4 regions of the Arthrobacter sp. JDC6 genome follow, and region 2 is predicted to be linked to each of the others. Evidence: riboswitches for the same ligand, from Rfam matches in the RefSeq annotation. Region 2 holds a riboswitch; each other region holds the start of a gene.
What was found. Region 2 has a riboswitch for S-adenosylmethionine ahead of ACV095_RS01520 (DUF1737 domain-containing protein). Riboswitches for the same ligand answer to the same signal wherever they lie in the genome.
Positions count from the first base shown of each region.

Region 1: linked by a shared signal. The riboswitch ahead of ACV095_RS07450 (aminotransferase class V-fold PLP-dependent enzyme) and the one ahead of ACV095_RS01520 (DUF1737 domain-containing protein) in region 2 are both predicted to bind S-adenosylmethionine.
Region 3: linked by a shared signal. The riboswitch ahead of metX (homoserine O-acetyltransferase MetX) and the one ahead of ACV095_RS01520 (DUF1737 domain-containing protein) in region 2 are both predicted to bind S-adenosylmethionine.
Region 4: linked by a shared signal. The riboswitch ahead of ACV095_RS17895 (cobalamin-independent methionine synthase II family protein) and the one ahead of ACV095_RS01520 (DUF1737 domain-containing protein) in region 2 are both predicted to bind S-adenosylmethionine.

Region 1 covers NZ_CM151278.1:1,593,688-1,597,414, forward strand. Annotated here, with positions in the region: gene ACV095_RS07445 (class I SAM-dependent methyltransferase) at 1-223, opposite strand, end outside; gene ACV095_RS07450 (aminotransferase class V-fold PLP-dependent enzyme) at 326-1,744, opposite strand; SAM riboswitch class IV at 1,781-1,894, opposite strand; gene hisN (histidinol-phosphatase) at 2,047-2,859, opposite strand; gene rsgA (ribosome small subunit-dependent GTPase A) at 2,904-3,727, opposite strand, start outside.
Region 2 covers NZ_CM151278.1:334,925-338,651, forward strand. Annotated here, with positions in the region: gene ACV095_RS01510 (O-succinylhomoserine sulfhydrylase) at 1-999, opposite strand, end outside; gene ACV095_RS01515 (rhodanese-like domain-containing protein) at 1,000-1,410, opposite strand; gene ACV095_RS01520 (DUF1737 domain-containing protein) at 1,407-1,682, opposite strand; SAM riboswitch class IV at 1,696-1,811, opposite strand; gene opgC (OpgC domain-containing protein) at 2,037-3,727, shown strand, end outside.
Region 3 covers NZ_CM151278.1:2,985,981-2,989,707, forward strand. Annotated here, with positions in the region: gene ACV095_RS13940 (MFS transporter) at 1-932, opposite strand, end outside; gene metX (homoserine O-acetyltransferase MetX) at 1,099-2,214, opposite strand; SAM riboswitch class IV at 2,227-2,342, opposite strand; gene ACV095_RS13950 (bifunctional o-acetylhomoserine/o-acetylserine sulfhydrylase) at 2,443-3,727, opposite strand, start outside.
Region 4 covers NZ_CM151278.1:3,877,262-3,880,988, forward strand. Annotated here, with positions in the region: gene ACV095_RS17885 (adenylosuccinate synthase) at 1-697, opposite strand, end outside; gene ACV095_RS17890 (M14 family zinc carboxypeptidase) at 936-2,024, opposite strand; SAM riboswitch class I at 2,209-2,312, shown strand; gene ACV095_RS17895 (cobalamin-independent methionine synthase II family protein) at 2,326-3,534, shown strand.

The DNA of each region.
Region 1 (3,727 bases), 1.3 Mb from region 2:
CCACGGCCGTGACGTCCAGCCCCATGTCCAGCAGCAGCGCGGTGAACTTTCCGGTACCGGCACCCACGTCGAGGGCTTCATGGGCGTCGGCGGGCACCAGCCACCGGGCTGACTCCTCAGGGTAGCCGGGCCGGACGCGCTGGTAGTGCCTGCCGCCGTCCTGGAAGCTCCGGCCCAGTTCCCTGCGCCGCCCGTGATCAAGCTTGGGGCCACCCCGAACCACGCGTGGCCTCCTTCAGCTGACGTCCTGCGGTACCTTTCGAATTTACCGCATTCCCCTGACGCGCGGTCAGCCGGCTGAAACAGGAATGGCCTGTCTCCGGCGTCAGTCGTCGATGCAGGGCGCTGCGCCGGCTGTTCCAGGGGTGTTGGGCGCCCAGTGCGGGTAGGTGCGGGTGTCGTTGGCAGGGACCCAGCGGCCTGCGTCCACCACGTAGTCCCAGCCCAGCCCGTTGCTCCGGAGCGCCTGGATGCCGGCCAGCAGGCGCTCGGCATCTTCCAGGCGCGAACCGACGCCGAAGCTGGCGCGGAGGGAACCGGACGGCAGGCCCAGGCGCTTCAGCAGGGGATGGGCGCAGAAGCGCCCGTCACGCAGGCCCACGCCATGCTCTGCCGAAAGGTACGCCGCCACCAGTCCTGCGTCGTAACCCTCGACGGAGAAGTTGACCACCCCGATGGTGTCCGTTTCGGGGTTGGTGTCCTTGAAGATCTGGTGAACCGTGACGCCGTCGATCCGCTGGAGTCCCTCCACCAAAAAGGAGCGGATGGCGGACTCGTGGGCGTGCCAGCGTTCCTGGTCCAGGCCGGCAATGACCTGGGTGGCGCGGGCCAGCGTGGCGGCCCCCAGGACGTTCGGCGAGCCCCCCTCATGGCGGGCCGGGCCGGTGGCCCAGCTGACGCCGTCGAGCCTGGCTTCCTTGACGGCGCCGCCGCCGGCGAGGTGCGGGACGCCGGCGTCCAGCCAGTCCGGGCGCCCCACCAGGACGCCGGCGCCGAAGGGCGCATACAGCTTGTGGCCTGAGAAGGCGAGGTAGTCGACGTCATCCGCGCTGATGTCTATGCGGCGGTGCGGCGCGAGCTGGGCCGCATCCACCACGATCCGTGCGCCATGTTCGTGGGCCAGCGCGGCCAGCGCCCGGATGGGGAGGATTTCGCCGGTCACGTTGGAGGCCCCGGTGACCGCGACCAGGCTGACACCGCCCTGTCCAAGCTCGGCACGTACGGCCTCAAGGGTGCCGGTGATGGTGTCGGCGGCGACGATGCTGCGGTGCGGGACGCCCTGCCACGGCAGGAGATTGGCGTGGTGTTCGATGTCCAGGTACAGCACTTCGCCGTCGTGGCGGCCATCGGTCACGGGAAGGCAGCCGGCCAGCAGATTCAGCGAATCCGTCGTGTTGCGGGTGAAGATGACCGAATCATCCGGGCGGCCGCCCACGAAATCCCTGACGATGCTGCGCGCGTTCTCGTACACGGAGGTGCTGATCTGGGATGCGTACCCTGCCCCGCGGTGGACGCTGGCGTAGTAGGGGAGGATCTCATTCAGGTAAGCGGACACTACGGACAGTGCCGGGGCGGAGGCGCCGTAATCGAGGTTGGCGTACCGCACGTGGCCGCCCGAAATCAGGGGCGCCTGGATTTCGGCGCCGGTGACGGCAGCGAGCGGCCGGCCGGCTGCGGCGTGGCGTGCATGGGGGACGGCAGCTTCGGCAATGACGGGCTGGGGGGAGACGGTGGCAGTTGTCACAGAGACCTCACTTGGTACAGGACTCCGGCATAGTGGAATCCGCGCTTGCCGGATCCGCTCCGGACCGGCCTGGTCGTCACCCGGGGCACCCCACCGCGAATGGAGGGTTGCCGGCCAGCAAACCGGGGTTTTGCGCTGGCACTCGTGACCTGCATAAAAGCGTAGGACATGGGGCGGCCAGGACTGAAGCCGCGGCAATTGTTAAGGGCTTTGTTACGCGCCGCCGAATAAACGACGCCGGGCACCTGCCTTGGGAGGTGTCCGGCGTCGCATTATTCGTTCAAACGTGGAAAGCGCGTGAGTTACAGCAGATCGTCCAGGTACGGGTTCAATCGGTGCAGGACCTCCGAGTGCAGGATTGAGTTTGTGGCCAGGGCGTTCCCGCCGAACGGGCCGTCCTCGCCTTCCAGGGATGTGAACCGGCCGCCGGCCTCCACCACGATCGGCACCAGGGCAGCCATGTCATAGAGGTTCAGCTCGGGTTCGCAGGCGATGTCCACAGAGCCCTCGGCCACCATGCAATACGACCAGAAATCCCCGTAGGCCCGGGTCCGCCAAACGTCCTCGGTAAGGCCGAGGAACTCGTCAAGGTTTCCGCGTTCCTTCCACCCGCCCAGGCTGGAGTAGGAGAGGGAGGCGTCGGAAAGCTTCGACACGTTGGACACGCGAAGGCGGGTGGCGGCGGCAAGGGACCTGCCCATGTACGCGCCCATGCCTTTCGCCGCCCACCAGCGCTTGCCCAGGGCCGGGGCGCTGACGACGCCTACCACCGGTTCGCCCTCATCCACGAGGGCGATCAGCGTGGCCCATACGGGAACGCCGCGGACAAAGTTCTTGGTTCCGTCAATGGGGTCGATGATCCAGCGCCGGGAACCGTGGCCGGTGCTGCCGAATTCCTCGCCCAGGACGGCGTCGCGGGGGCGTGAACGGGAGAGCTGGCCCCGGATGGCTTCCTCGGCGGCCTTGTCCGCGTCGGTGACCGGCGTCAGGTCCGGCTTGGTCTCAACGTGGAGGTCCAGGGCCTTGAAGCGGCTCATGGTCTGGTCATCCACGGAGTCGGCCAGGACATGGGCCAGGCGCAGGTCATCGTTGTAGCTCGAAGCGGGTTGGATCATGGTTCCAAACTACCGTCTGTGGACGGTTCTGCCGGGAGAACGCGTCAGTTGACGCTGCCGAGCTCCTTGGTTTCCTGTGCTTCCATCCGCGGGTCCGTACCAAGCAGGCGCCGCAGCGAGGCCAGCCGGGCCGCGCCGGTGGGACCTGCGTGTCCGCCTGCCACCCAGTCGTCGAGGCCGCAGTTCACTGCGGTTGCGGTGTGCTTGCAGCCCCGTTCGCAGTTCTCGATGCCGGGGGAGAGGTCCGGGAAGGAGCGCAGGATGCGGTCAGGGTCCACGTGCGCCAGGCCAAAGGAACGGATGCCGGGGGTATCGATGATCCAGCTGCCGGGAGGCGCGTCCGCCAACCGCAAGGCAAGGGCCGACGATGACGTGTGGCGGCCGCGCCCGGTCACGGCATTCACGCCGCCGGTGGCCCGCTCGGCGCCGGTCAGGGCGTTCACCATGGTGGACTTGCCGACGCCGGAGTGCCCCAGCATAACGGTGACCTTGCCATCGAGATGGTCCCGCAGCGCCGCCACTGCGGCGCTGTCCAGCCGCGCCGAGAGCCCGTCATCGGACCGGGCATCGATTCCCGACGCCTGCGCATCCGCCGTCTTGCTGATGATCACCGGGAAGTCCAGGTGCGTGTAGTTGGAAAGCAGGTCCGCGGGGTCTTTGACGTCGGCCTTGGTGACCAGCAGGATGGGTTCGATTCCGGCGTCGTATGCGGCCACGAGCGCGCGGTCGATGAACCCCGTGCGGGGTTCCGGGTTGGCGGCAGCCACCACGATCACCAGTTGGTCGGCGTTGGCCACCACCGCGCGCTCAACGGGGTCGGTGTCGTCGGCGCTGCGGCGCAGGAGGGTGTGGCGGTCCTGGATCTTCA
Region 2 (3,727 bases):
CAGTGCGAAGGCCGCTTCCTTGCCGGAGCGCCCGCCGGAGGGAGCCAGCTCAAGCGTGAGGACCGTACCGCCGGCGCTCATCTGCCGTGCCGCCAGGTCGTACTGCGGGTGGGACTTGAGCAACGGGTACTTCACCCAGCTCACGGCGGGCTGTTCTTCCAGCCACTCTGCGAGCCGGAGCGCCGTGGCGGAGGAATGGTTCACGCGCAGGCTCATGGTCTCCAGGCCCTTGGTCAGGACCCAGGCGTTGAACGCGGAGAGCGCGGGCCCGGTGTGGCGCATGAGCTGTTTTACGGGACCGTCGATGAACTCCTTGGTGCCCAGGATGGCGCCGCCCATGACCCTGCCCTGGCCGTCGATGTGCTTGGTGCCGGAGTAGACGATGACGTCGGCGCCCAGGTCACCGCAGCGCTGCAGCAGGGGAGTGGCGAAGACGTTGTCCGCCACCACCTTGGCGCCGGCGGCATGCGCAAGTTCGCTGACCGCGGCGATGTCCACGATCTCCTGCATCGGGTTGGACGGGGATTCGAAGAAGACGGCGGTGGTGGGCTTGGAGAGGGCCTCGCGCCACTGGTCCAGGTCCGGCCCGTCCACGAAGACGGTCTCCACGCCCCACCGGGGAAGGATCTCGTTCAAAATCACGAAGCACGAACCGAACAGCGACCGGGCGGCCACCACCCGGTCGCCGGCAGCCAGCAGGGCACCAAGCGCGGTGAACACCGCGGACATTCCCGACGCCGTCGCGAAGCAGGCTTCGGTGCCTTCCAGCAGCCGGAGCCGCTCCTGGAAGGTGGCCACGGACGGGTTGCCGTAGCGGGAGTAGACAAAGCGTTCGTCCTCGCCGGTGAAGGCGCGTTCAGCTGCTGCCGCGGATTCGTAGACGAAGCCGGAGTTCAGGAAAATGGCCTCGGACGTTTCCTGGAAGTTGGTGCGGTCCAGCCCGCCACGGACAGCCTGGGTGTCGGGGTTCCAGCCGGGGGCGTCTTGGTTGAAGGTCACTTAGTTCTTTCCGAGGTTGGTGGGAAGGCCGCGGTTTTTCCAGCCGTTGACGGTGCGTTCGCCATAGCGGTCCGGCTCGCCTTCAAAGCCCTCCAGCACGTTGTAGGAGGTGAAGCCGGCCCGGGTGGCCGCTATGGCTGCCGCGATGGACCGCTGGCCGGAGCGGCACAGGAACACCAGTTCGGTTGAACGGTCCTCGGGCGCCTGCTGGCTGAGGTCGTTGATGAAGTCGGGGTTGGGGATGCCGCCGGGGAAGGTCCACTGGATGAAGAGGGGGTCGTTGTCCGTGGCCTTGGTGTCCGGAATGCCGATGTGGGCCCATTCGCCCTCGGTACGGACGTCCACCAGGATGGCGCCCTGTTCCAGCTTCTCCCATGCTTCCTGGGGCGTGAGGTCTCCCGCGTAGCTCATGCGTGGCCCTCGCCGTCGAACTCGCCTTCAAATTCGGCGTCCAGTTCATCCACTGCGGTGGCAACCGCGGCATCGGCCGAGGCGATTGCCGCCGGAAGGACCACTGCCTGCGCCACGATCACGCTGGTGCCGTTGAAGGTGGCTGCCGGGCTGCCGTGCAGCACATAGCCGTCGGCCAGGGCCGTGGAGATCCGCTCGCAGAATGAACGGTCATCCGGTCCGGTGATCAGGCGGTAGGACAATTTTTCGTCAGGGGCAGGTGCGTCAGACACGACGGATCTCCTTCTTTCACGCTTGCAGCTCGAATCGGTCGATATGCCGAGTATTCACCTGAGGCACCCCGCCGCGAAAGGGAGGGTTGCCGACCGGCCAGTCAGGGCTTCACACCGGTACTCATTACTCCCCAAAAACGTAACATCTGCCGCGCCAAGCCGCACCGCCGCCGTCGTCATGTTCCGTAATTGAGCAGCGCTGAAGGGAGGCGCGGGGTTGAAGGAAAGCGCGACGGCGGACATCGCCGCAGGTGGGCGGCCCGCCACGTGCCGCCCGGGGCCGCGGGGCCGATAAAGTTCTTACCGGGGCGCCGCCCCGTCGTCACAGCAATGAGCACCGGGGGTCCTGTCAGCATGCGGGCAAACACATCGCGCCACCAGGCCGCCATCCGCGGGACCCGGCGGCCGTCCATCGGTGCGTTCCTGGCCGCGGCCATCGTCAGCCTCCTTGCCCTGCTGGCGGCTGCGCCGGCGCATGGGGCGGACGCTGCGCCGGAGAAGGGAAAGCCCTGGCTGGGCGCGGTGCTCGAGTGGGGCGAGGACACCGCCGCAGGCTTCAGCGGCCGGCTTGGTGCCAGTCCGGCCGTCTTCGGCCACGACATCACCATCCCCTACCGCGATTCGGAACGGAACGACCTTGACGGCTTCCTTCAGCAGGCCGCGTCCCTAGGCGCCCACGCCCTGCTCACGGTGAAGCCGTCAGTGCCCCTGGACCAGCTCGGCACCGCGGAAGCGGAAGCATTCGCAGCGCAGGTGCGCGACCTTACGTCCGGGTTCAAGGGGCAGCTGCTGATCCGGTTCGCCCCGGACATGAATGCAAGCTGGGTGGCCTGGGGCCAGCAGCCCGCCGCGTACCGGCAGGCCTTCAGGGCTGTGGCGGCAGCGTTCAAGAAGTACGACGGCGGCCGGGCCACCTTGGTGTGGGCGCCTTACCTGGGCAAGGACTACCCCTTTGACCGCAACCGGGATGCCCCGCGGCCCGGAACCGAAGGCTTTTCCCTCCTGGACACGAACGGCGACGGGGCCTGGAACTCAAGCGACAGCGCCTACGCCCCGTACTACCCGGGTGACGACGCAGTGGACTGGGTGGGGCTGGCCGCCTATCACGACGACACGGCCGGCGGCCCCGCCGTCAACTCCGAGCCGAGGGCCGGCGAGCTCCAGGACATGCTGACATCCTCCGGCGGCGAAAACTTCTACGGCACCTATTCCGAGGGGCGCAACAAGCCGTTCCTCCTCCAGACCTCTGCTTTCTACAGCCCCGCGTCCGGCGGCGCGCAGGAAACGGACATCAAGGCAGGCTGGTGGGACCAGGTGGTGGGAACTGCCACTTCCCCCGCTTTTGCCCGGACTGCCGCCGTTGTCTGGGACGAGCGCACCAGCACCAGGGATACCGGCGTGGCAAGCATCAGCTGGCTGCTCACGGGACAGCCGGGCATCGCCAAAGCGGCCCTGGACAGGCTGAAGGCATCGCCAATGGTCACCGGGCCGGTCACCGACGTGGCATCCGGGAGCACCTACGTCCGGGCCAACACGCTCTCCGGGGCTGCCGCCTGGACTGTTGCCGCCGCCATGGCCATCCTCCTGGTGGCCCTGTGGCAGATACCCCGCCGGATCAACGCAGCCACGGCCTGGGGCTACCAGGATCCCTCCGCCAGGGACTCGCGCATCGATCTGCTGCGCGGGATGGCCATCGTCTTTGTGGTGGTGAACCACCTGGGCATGGCATCGCTGTTCCAGCTGCTCACCCAGGAGGCCGTGGGCTTCGTGTCGGGTGCGGAACTGTTCGTCCTGTTCTCCGGACTGGTGGTGGGCATGGTGTACGGGCCCAAGGCCAGGGAGGACTTCGGGCAGGTGGTCGACCTCACGACCCGCCGCGCCGGCAAGCTCTACCTGACGGCGCTGGCCGTGCTGATCGGCGTCTTCCTTCTGTCCCTGCTCCCGTTCTTCCACACCGAGGCCCTGACCACGTTCGTGGACCAGGGGACCGGTGGCGCCGGGCACAACGGGGCCGGCCGGACCTACGACCTCTATTCGGGCATGGC
Region 3 (3,727 bases), 1.9 Mb from region 2:
AGCTTGCCCACCATGGGCACGACGGCGAAGTGCAGGGCGTGGGCAAGGAGCAGCAGGAGGAGGATGCGGGTGGTGTCGGCCTGGACCACGGTTTTCAGGTAGGTGATGGAGAACGTGACCACGAGGTAGTACAGGATGTTTTCCGCCAGGCGCAGGCCCATGGCGGTGAAGACGCCGCGGGGGTAGCGCCGGAATACCTCAGCGACGCCGTAGCCCTTGTGGCCGGCTTCGACCTCTTTGCGGGCTTCGAGGAAGATCGGTGCGTCATTGACCTTGGTGCGGATGTAGTAACCGATCAGGACGATCACCGCGGACAGCCAGAACGCTACGCGCCAGCCCCACCCCAGGAAGGCGTCCTGGGTCAACGTGGAGGACAGGGTGAACAAGACGGCGGTGGCAAGCAGGTTTCCCAGCGGCACTGCCGACTGTGGCCAGCTGGCCCAGAAACCGCGGGATTTGCTGGGGCTGTGTTCGGCCACGAGGAGGACGGCGCCGCCCCACTCGCCGCCAACGGCAAAGCCCTGGGCGAACCGGAGGACCACCAGCAGTGCGGGAGCCCAGTAGCCGATCTGCTGGAACGTGGGCAGGCAGCCCATGAGGAAGGTGGAGACGCCTACCAGGATGATGCTCAGCTGCAGCAGCTTCTTGCGTCCGAACTTGTCGCCGAAGTGGCCAAAGACGATGCCGCCGATGGGGCGCGCCACGAAACCGACGGCATAAGTGAGGAAGGCGGCGATGATGCCATCCAGTTCTGTGCCGGCGTTGGGGAAGAAGGCCTTTCCGAACACCAGGGTGGCAGCCGAGGCGTAGAGGAAGAACTCGTACCACTCAACAACGGTTCCGGCCATGGAGGCCGTAACCACTTTCTTAAGGCCTGAAGCCTTGACGTCGGTTTCCTCTGTGCGCCTTGCGGCGGAGCTTTCCGTACTCATGCGAACTCCTTCGGCGTCGTCGTCGACACCACGGGGACCAATCAATGGCGGCCGGGTGTGATGCACACCACGAACGCACCGGATTCGATTGAGTATGGTCTGCCTGCGGTGCAACCTCAACGCCGATTAGTGCAGAAGGCATCTGCAGGAATGCACATGCGGGGCGCTAGGCCAGGAAGCTGCTCCGGAGCTGGCTGCCCAGCTGCCCGATCTCTGTCAGGAACCCGTCGTGCCCGATCGGCGCCTGGATGACGTGCACGTCCACGTCCCCCGGCAGGGCCTGGGCCAGCTCACGGGACTGCGACGGGAAATACAGCCGGTCCGAATCCACGGCGGCCACGAAGAACCTGGCGGTGGACCTGGCCAGGGTTTCGGCCAGGGTTCCGCGGCCCCGGCAGATGTCATGGCTCATCAGCGCCTCGGTGAGGGCGATATAGCTGTTGGCGTCGAAGCGCTTCACGAGCTTGCTGCCCTGGTGGTCCAGGTAGCTTTCCACCTGGTAGCGGCCGCGGGCGGCCAGAGCCTCACCCTTCAGGGGCGACTCCGGCGCCTGGGGTTCCCGGCCGAAGCGGCCTTCCAGTTCAGCCGCGGACCGGTAGGTGATGTGGGCAATGCGCCGGGCAAGTGCCAGCCCGGCTTCCGGGCAGGGGCCGCCATAGTAGTCGCCGCCGTTGAAATGTGGGTCCTGCCGGATGGCCAGGGTCTGGGCCTGCGCGAAGGCGATCTGTTCCGCCGTGCTCGCGGCACCCACGGAGATGACGGCGCAGCGCTGCACCCTCTCCGGGTAGGTCACTGCCCATTCAAGGGCGCGGGCGCCGCCCATGGATCCGCCCAGGACAGCGAACCAGCTGCTGATGCCCAGCTGGTCAGCCAGCCGGGCCTCTGCCACCGTGCTGTCCCGCAGGGTGACCAGGGGGAAGCGGGAGCCCCAGGGGGCTCCGTCCGGGGCGGCCGAGGACGGGCCCGTGGACCCGTAGCAGCCGCCCACGATGTTGACGGACACCACGAAGAACTTGTCCGTGTCCACGGGAGCGCCGGGACCGGCCAATTGTTCCCACCAGCCTTCTTCGTCCGTGTCACCGCGGGTCACGTGGGTGCTGCCGGTCAGGGCGTGCTCGATCAGGATGGCGTTGCTGGCGTCGGCGTTGAGCGTGCCCCAGGTTTCGTAGGCCAGCGTGACGTCCGGGAGGTATCCCCCGGCTTCAAGTTCCAGCCCTCCGATGGAGGCGTAGCGGACAATTCCGTGTTCGGGGATGGTGGTTCGGGCGACGGTAACCGTCATGGCAAGACCTCTTCTACGCGCTTGCCTGCCGTCGTCTGACCGGCAGGCCAGGTCCTCACCCGGGGCACCCCACCGCGGATGGAGGGTTGCCGGCCAGCAAGCCGGGGCTGTCACTGGCACTCATGACCTGGTTCGAGTGTACGAAACACCCCCCGCTCCAGGCCAAGAGTGTGACTGGTTGTGACTTCCCCGCTTGCCGGCCCTCCCGGCGTCAGCCCTGGCGCGCTTTTAGCTCTGGGCGCCTTTGGCAGCGCGGAAACCCGCTTCCAGGTCGGCCAGGATGTCATCGATGTGCTCCAGGCCAACAGAGAGCCGGACCAGTCCCGGATTCACCCCGGCCACCGCTTGCTGCTCCGGCGAGAGCTGGCTGTGGGTGGTCGACGCCGGGTGGATGACCAGGGAGCGGACGTCGCCGATGTTGGCCACGTGGGAGTGCAGCTCCAGGGCGTCGACGAAGCGCTTGCCCGCCTCCGCTCCGCCGGCAAGGTTGAAGGCCACGACGGCGCCCGTTCCCTTGGGCCCGTACTTGCGGCCACGCTCGTACCAGGGGCTGGAGGGCAGCCCGGCGTAGGCGACGGATTCGACGTCGTCCCTTCCTTCCAGCCAGCGCGCCACTTCCGTGGCGTTGGCAATGTGGCGTTCCACCCGCAGGCTCAGCGTCTCCAGGCCCTGGGAGATCAGGAAGGCGTTGAAGGGGGAAACCGCCGAGCCAAGGTCGCGCAGCAGCTGGACGCGGGCCTTGAGGATGTAGGAGAGGTTGGCCCCCAGTGTACCGTCGGCGCCTAGGTCGCGGGCGTAGACCAGGCCGTTGTAGGTGGGGTCCGGGGTGTTGAAGCCGGGGAACCGTTCAGGGTCATTGCCGAAGTCGAATTTGCCGGAGTCCACGATCACGCCGGCAATTGCGGAGCCGTGGCCGCCCAGGTATTTGGTGGCGGAGTGGATCACGATGTCCGCACCCCACTCCAGTGGGCGGATCAGGTAGGGCGTGGACAGGGTGTTGTCCACGATCAGTGGCACGCCTGCCTGGTGGGCCACCTCCGAGATGCCTTCGATGTCCAGGACGTCCTGGCGGGGATTGGACACCACTTCACCGAAAAAGAGCTTGGTGTTCGGCTGGACGGCGTCGCGCCACTGGTCCAGGTTGTCGGGATCCTGGACGAAGGTGACCGAGATGCCGAACTTCTTCAGGGTGTGGGCGAACAGGTTGTACGTTCCGCCGTAAAGACTGGGGCTCGCCACAATATGGTCCCCCGCCTCCGCAATGTTCAGCACCGCGAACGTCTCGGCGGCCTGGCCAGAGCTCAGCAGCAAAGCGGCCAGGCCTCCCTCAAGGCTGGCGATCCGCTGTTCGACGGCATCCTGGGTGGGGTTGCCGATCCGGGTGTAGATGGGTGCAAGTTCGGCGAGGGCAAAGCGGTTGGCTGCGCTTTCGGCGCTGGGGAACACGAAGGACGTGGTCTGGTAAATGGGGAGCGCGCGGGCTCCTGTGGCACTGTCGGGCTCCTGGCCGGCA
Region 4 (3,727 bases), 980 kb from region 2:
TGCCGTGGTCCACGTCCAGGAACGTAGCCTGGCCGCCTTCCATCAGGACCACCTTGCCCTCGTCCAGCGCGGTGTTCAGGACCAGGGTGCTGTCGATGACCAGCGGACGGAGCCGCTCGGCGAAGGACAGGAAGTAGTCCACGATCTCGTCCACGACAACGCTGCGGCGGTTGTAGACCTTGACCAGGAGTTCGTTCTTCTGGCGCAGCGAGCCTTCCACCTTCTGGCGGAGGATGGATTCGTCAAAGACGTCCTGGACGCGGATGCCCAGCCGGGCCACCTTGTCCATGTAGGCGGGGCCGATGCCGCGGCCGGTGGTGCCGATGGCGCGGCTGCCCAGGAAGCGTTCGGTCACTTTGTCCAGGACCTGGTGGTACGGGGCCACCAGGTGGGCGTTGGCGGAAACCCGCAGCTTCGAGGTGTCCGCACCGCGGGCCTGGAGCCCATCGATTTCCTGGAAGAGGGCTTCGAGGTTCACCACGCAGCCGTTGCCGATGATGGGAACAGCGTTGGGGCTGAGAATGCCTGCCGGCAGCAGCTTGAGTTCGTACTTTTCACCGCCTACGACGACGGTGTGCCCGGCATTGTTGCCGCCATTGGGCTTGACGACGTAGTCAACACGGCCGCCCAAAAGGTCGGTGGCCTTGCCTTTTCCTTCGTCGCCCCACTGGGCTCCTACGATCACAATTGCTGGCATGGGATCCTCCCCCATTCGTTCGGGCTGCCCGGGTCCAGCCATCTGGTGGCGGGCCCATGCAGCGCCGTTCATGAGAATGCCCCGAACATACCGGCCTTCGCACAGCCGCAGCACGGCACGGCGAAGCAAGAGTTCCGGGGCTCTTACCACCCAAGTTTAGCCGATGGGGCACTTTGTCCACTGTTGTGGCCCGCCGCGGCCCTTTCGCAAATATGGGCCGCGGCGGGCGCCGGGCCTCCTACTCGTCCTCGGCCTCCCCCGCGGGCCGGGACGTCTGCTCGGCGAGCGTGTCCCAGAAGGAGGTGTCGGCGTCGGCAATGGATCCATCCGCGATGGCCGCGGCGGTGGACGCCAGCGTGGTGACCGTCTGCTTGATCAGGTAGCCATTGCTCCGCTGCCCCAGCGCGTAACCATCCAGGTAGTGGTCGGACATGCCGCGCATCTCGAAAAGCAGGGTGGCAATGCCGTATTCCACGGAGATGCCGTTGCGGCTGATGGTCTCGGCGCTGCCGCCCTGGTACCTGCCCAGGTGGCCCCAGCCGGTGGAGTCAACGTTGTTGAAGACAACGGCGCCGAGCCGCTTTGATTTCTCGACGACGGAGGGGTCGGCGTTCGGGGTGGTGGGGTACAGGATGGAGCCGGAAACCAGCTTGCCGTCGCGCTCGGCGCGGGTGCCCTGGTGGTGCAGGTCGATCATGTAGTCAATGCGGTACTTGCGCATCACGTTGTTGTGCAGCGCCTGGGTCTCCGGCTGGACCTTGGCCACATGGTCCCGGTTCAGGTCCACGCCCTCCGCGTTGTAGCGGGTGAGGTGGCGGTCCCCTTTGGCAAGGTAGTCGTCCAGGGAGAAGTTGACATCCCCCATGGCACCGTCCGCGTTGAGCATGGGCACGATGAGGATGTTCACGCCGTCCAGGATGCCTGCCGACTTGCCCGTGCCCAGGTGCTTGACGAACTCGAGGGCACCCTCGGTGGTGAGCTGTTCATTGCCGTGCTGCTGGGTCAAATACAGGATGGTGGGCTTGGCCGGGTCCGATATGTACTTGACCAGGTGGATGTCGCGGTCTTTGACGGTCTGGCCGATGACCTCCAGCTCCATGGCGGGCTGGCGCGCATCCTGGTCCTTCAGGAACGAGACCATCTGGTCGTAGGTGGCCAGCTTCGACGTGGTGATCTGGCCGTTGCCGTCGTAGGAAGGCCCTTCGCCTACGGCGCCGGCCAGGGGCGCCGGACCTGCTGCGACGACAGCGAGCGACAGGGCGCCTGCGGCGGCGAGGGCCCTGAGGGATTTCGTCACAGTTACCTCTTTCGAGTGCTCGGGTGGCATCCGCCGCTCCGTCGCAGCGGAGGCATGTGACACTCAGCCAACCAAGCTTAACGAAACCTGTCAATATGCTGGACAAACACTGTAAGTACGTTCCGGTCCTGCCGCCGGCGGCCGGCCGGACATGCCCACGACATAAAGCGGTGCGGATTTGCCCGGCTCCACGCGCGTCGATTTATCTGAGAGTGGACCATCCGGAGCGGCCGAGAGACCTGGCTCGATGACGCCGCAGCAACCACGGCCCAGCAGACTCCTGCCGGCCGAAGGTGCTACTGCCAGGACCGATGGAAAGGAAGATTCCAGCATGTCCCAGAACACCGACCGTATCCGCGTGACCCACGCCGGTTCATTGCCCCGCACCCCTGAACTCATTGCGGCCAACGCCGCCAAGGAAGCCGACGGCATCACGCCGGAATTCCTGGAACTCCTCGAAGCCTCCGTAGTGGACGTGGTGCAGCGCCAGAAGGACCTTGGCATCGACATCCCCAACGACGGCGAGTACGGGCACACCATGTCCAGCTCGGTGGATTACGGGGCGTGGTGGAATTACTCCTTCGCCCGGCTCGGGGGCCTTGAGCCAACCACCGTGGACCGCTGGGCCGAGTCCGGCGTCCGCCGCTCGTCCCCCGGCAACGTTGTCCTGACCTCGTTCCCGGACCGGCGCGACCGGCAGGCCTTCAACGAGGCCTACAGCGATCCCGCATCCGGCATCCTCACCCACCGCAGGAGCGTTGCCCAGCCCAAGATCGCCGGACCGCTGACCTACACGGGCCAGGACCTGGTGGCCTCGGACATCCGGAACCTGAAGACCGGGCTCGCCGCCGCAGGCCTCACGGATGGCTTCGTGGCTTCCCTCTCCCCCGGCTCATGCGCGCGGGTAGCCAACGAGTACTACAAGAGCGACGAGGAACTCGTCTACGCCTGCGCTGATGCCATGCGGGAGGAATACAAGGCCATCATCGAGGCCGGCCTTACGGTGCAGCTCGATGATCCGTCCCTGGCCGAAAGCTGGGACCAGATCAATCCCGAGCCGTCCCTGGACGATTACCTGAAGTTCATCCAGCTGCGCGTCGAAGCGACCAACTGGGCGCTGCGCGGGCTGCCGCAGGAGCAGATCCGGCTGCACGTGTGCTGGGGATCCTGGCACGGCCCACACACCACGGACATCCCGTTCGCCGACATCATCGGCTCTGTGCTTCAGGTCAACGCCGGCGCCTATTCCTTTGAAGCGGCAAACGTCCGCCACGAACACGAATGGCGGGTGTGGGAGGACACAAAGCTCCCCGAGGGCAAGGTGATCATCCCGGGCGTTGTTTCGCATGCCACCAATGTGGTGGAGCACCCGGACCTGGTGGCGGACCGGGTCGTCCGCTTTGCGGACCTCGTGGGCCGCGGGAACGTCATTGCCTCCACCGACTGTGGCCTGGGCGGCAGGGTGCACCCGCAGATCGCCTTCGCCAAGCTGGAGGCACTGGGTGAGGGTGCCCGCCGCGCCTCGAAGCGCCTCTTCTAGCCGCTCCCGCACCGACGCGCCGGCTGTGCCTTCCATCACCGGAAGGGGCGGCCGGCGTTTCGCTTGCCTGGGCTTGCTAAACTGGAGTAGGCCGACCAGGAGTTGGTCCACCCCAATCAACCGCCACTGATGTGCCGTGCCGCCGTGCGCCCATGTCCGTGGCGGCAGCAACGCCAATCCCCGCAGGAGATCC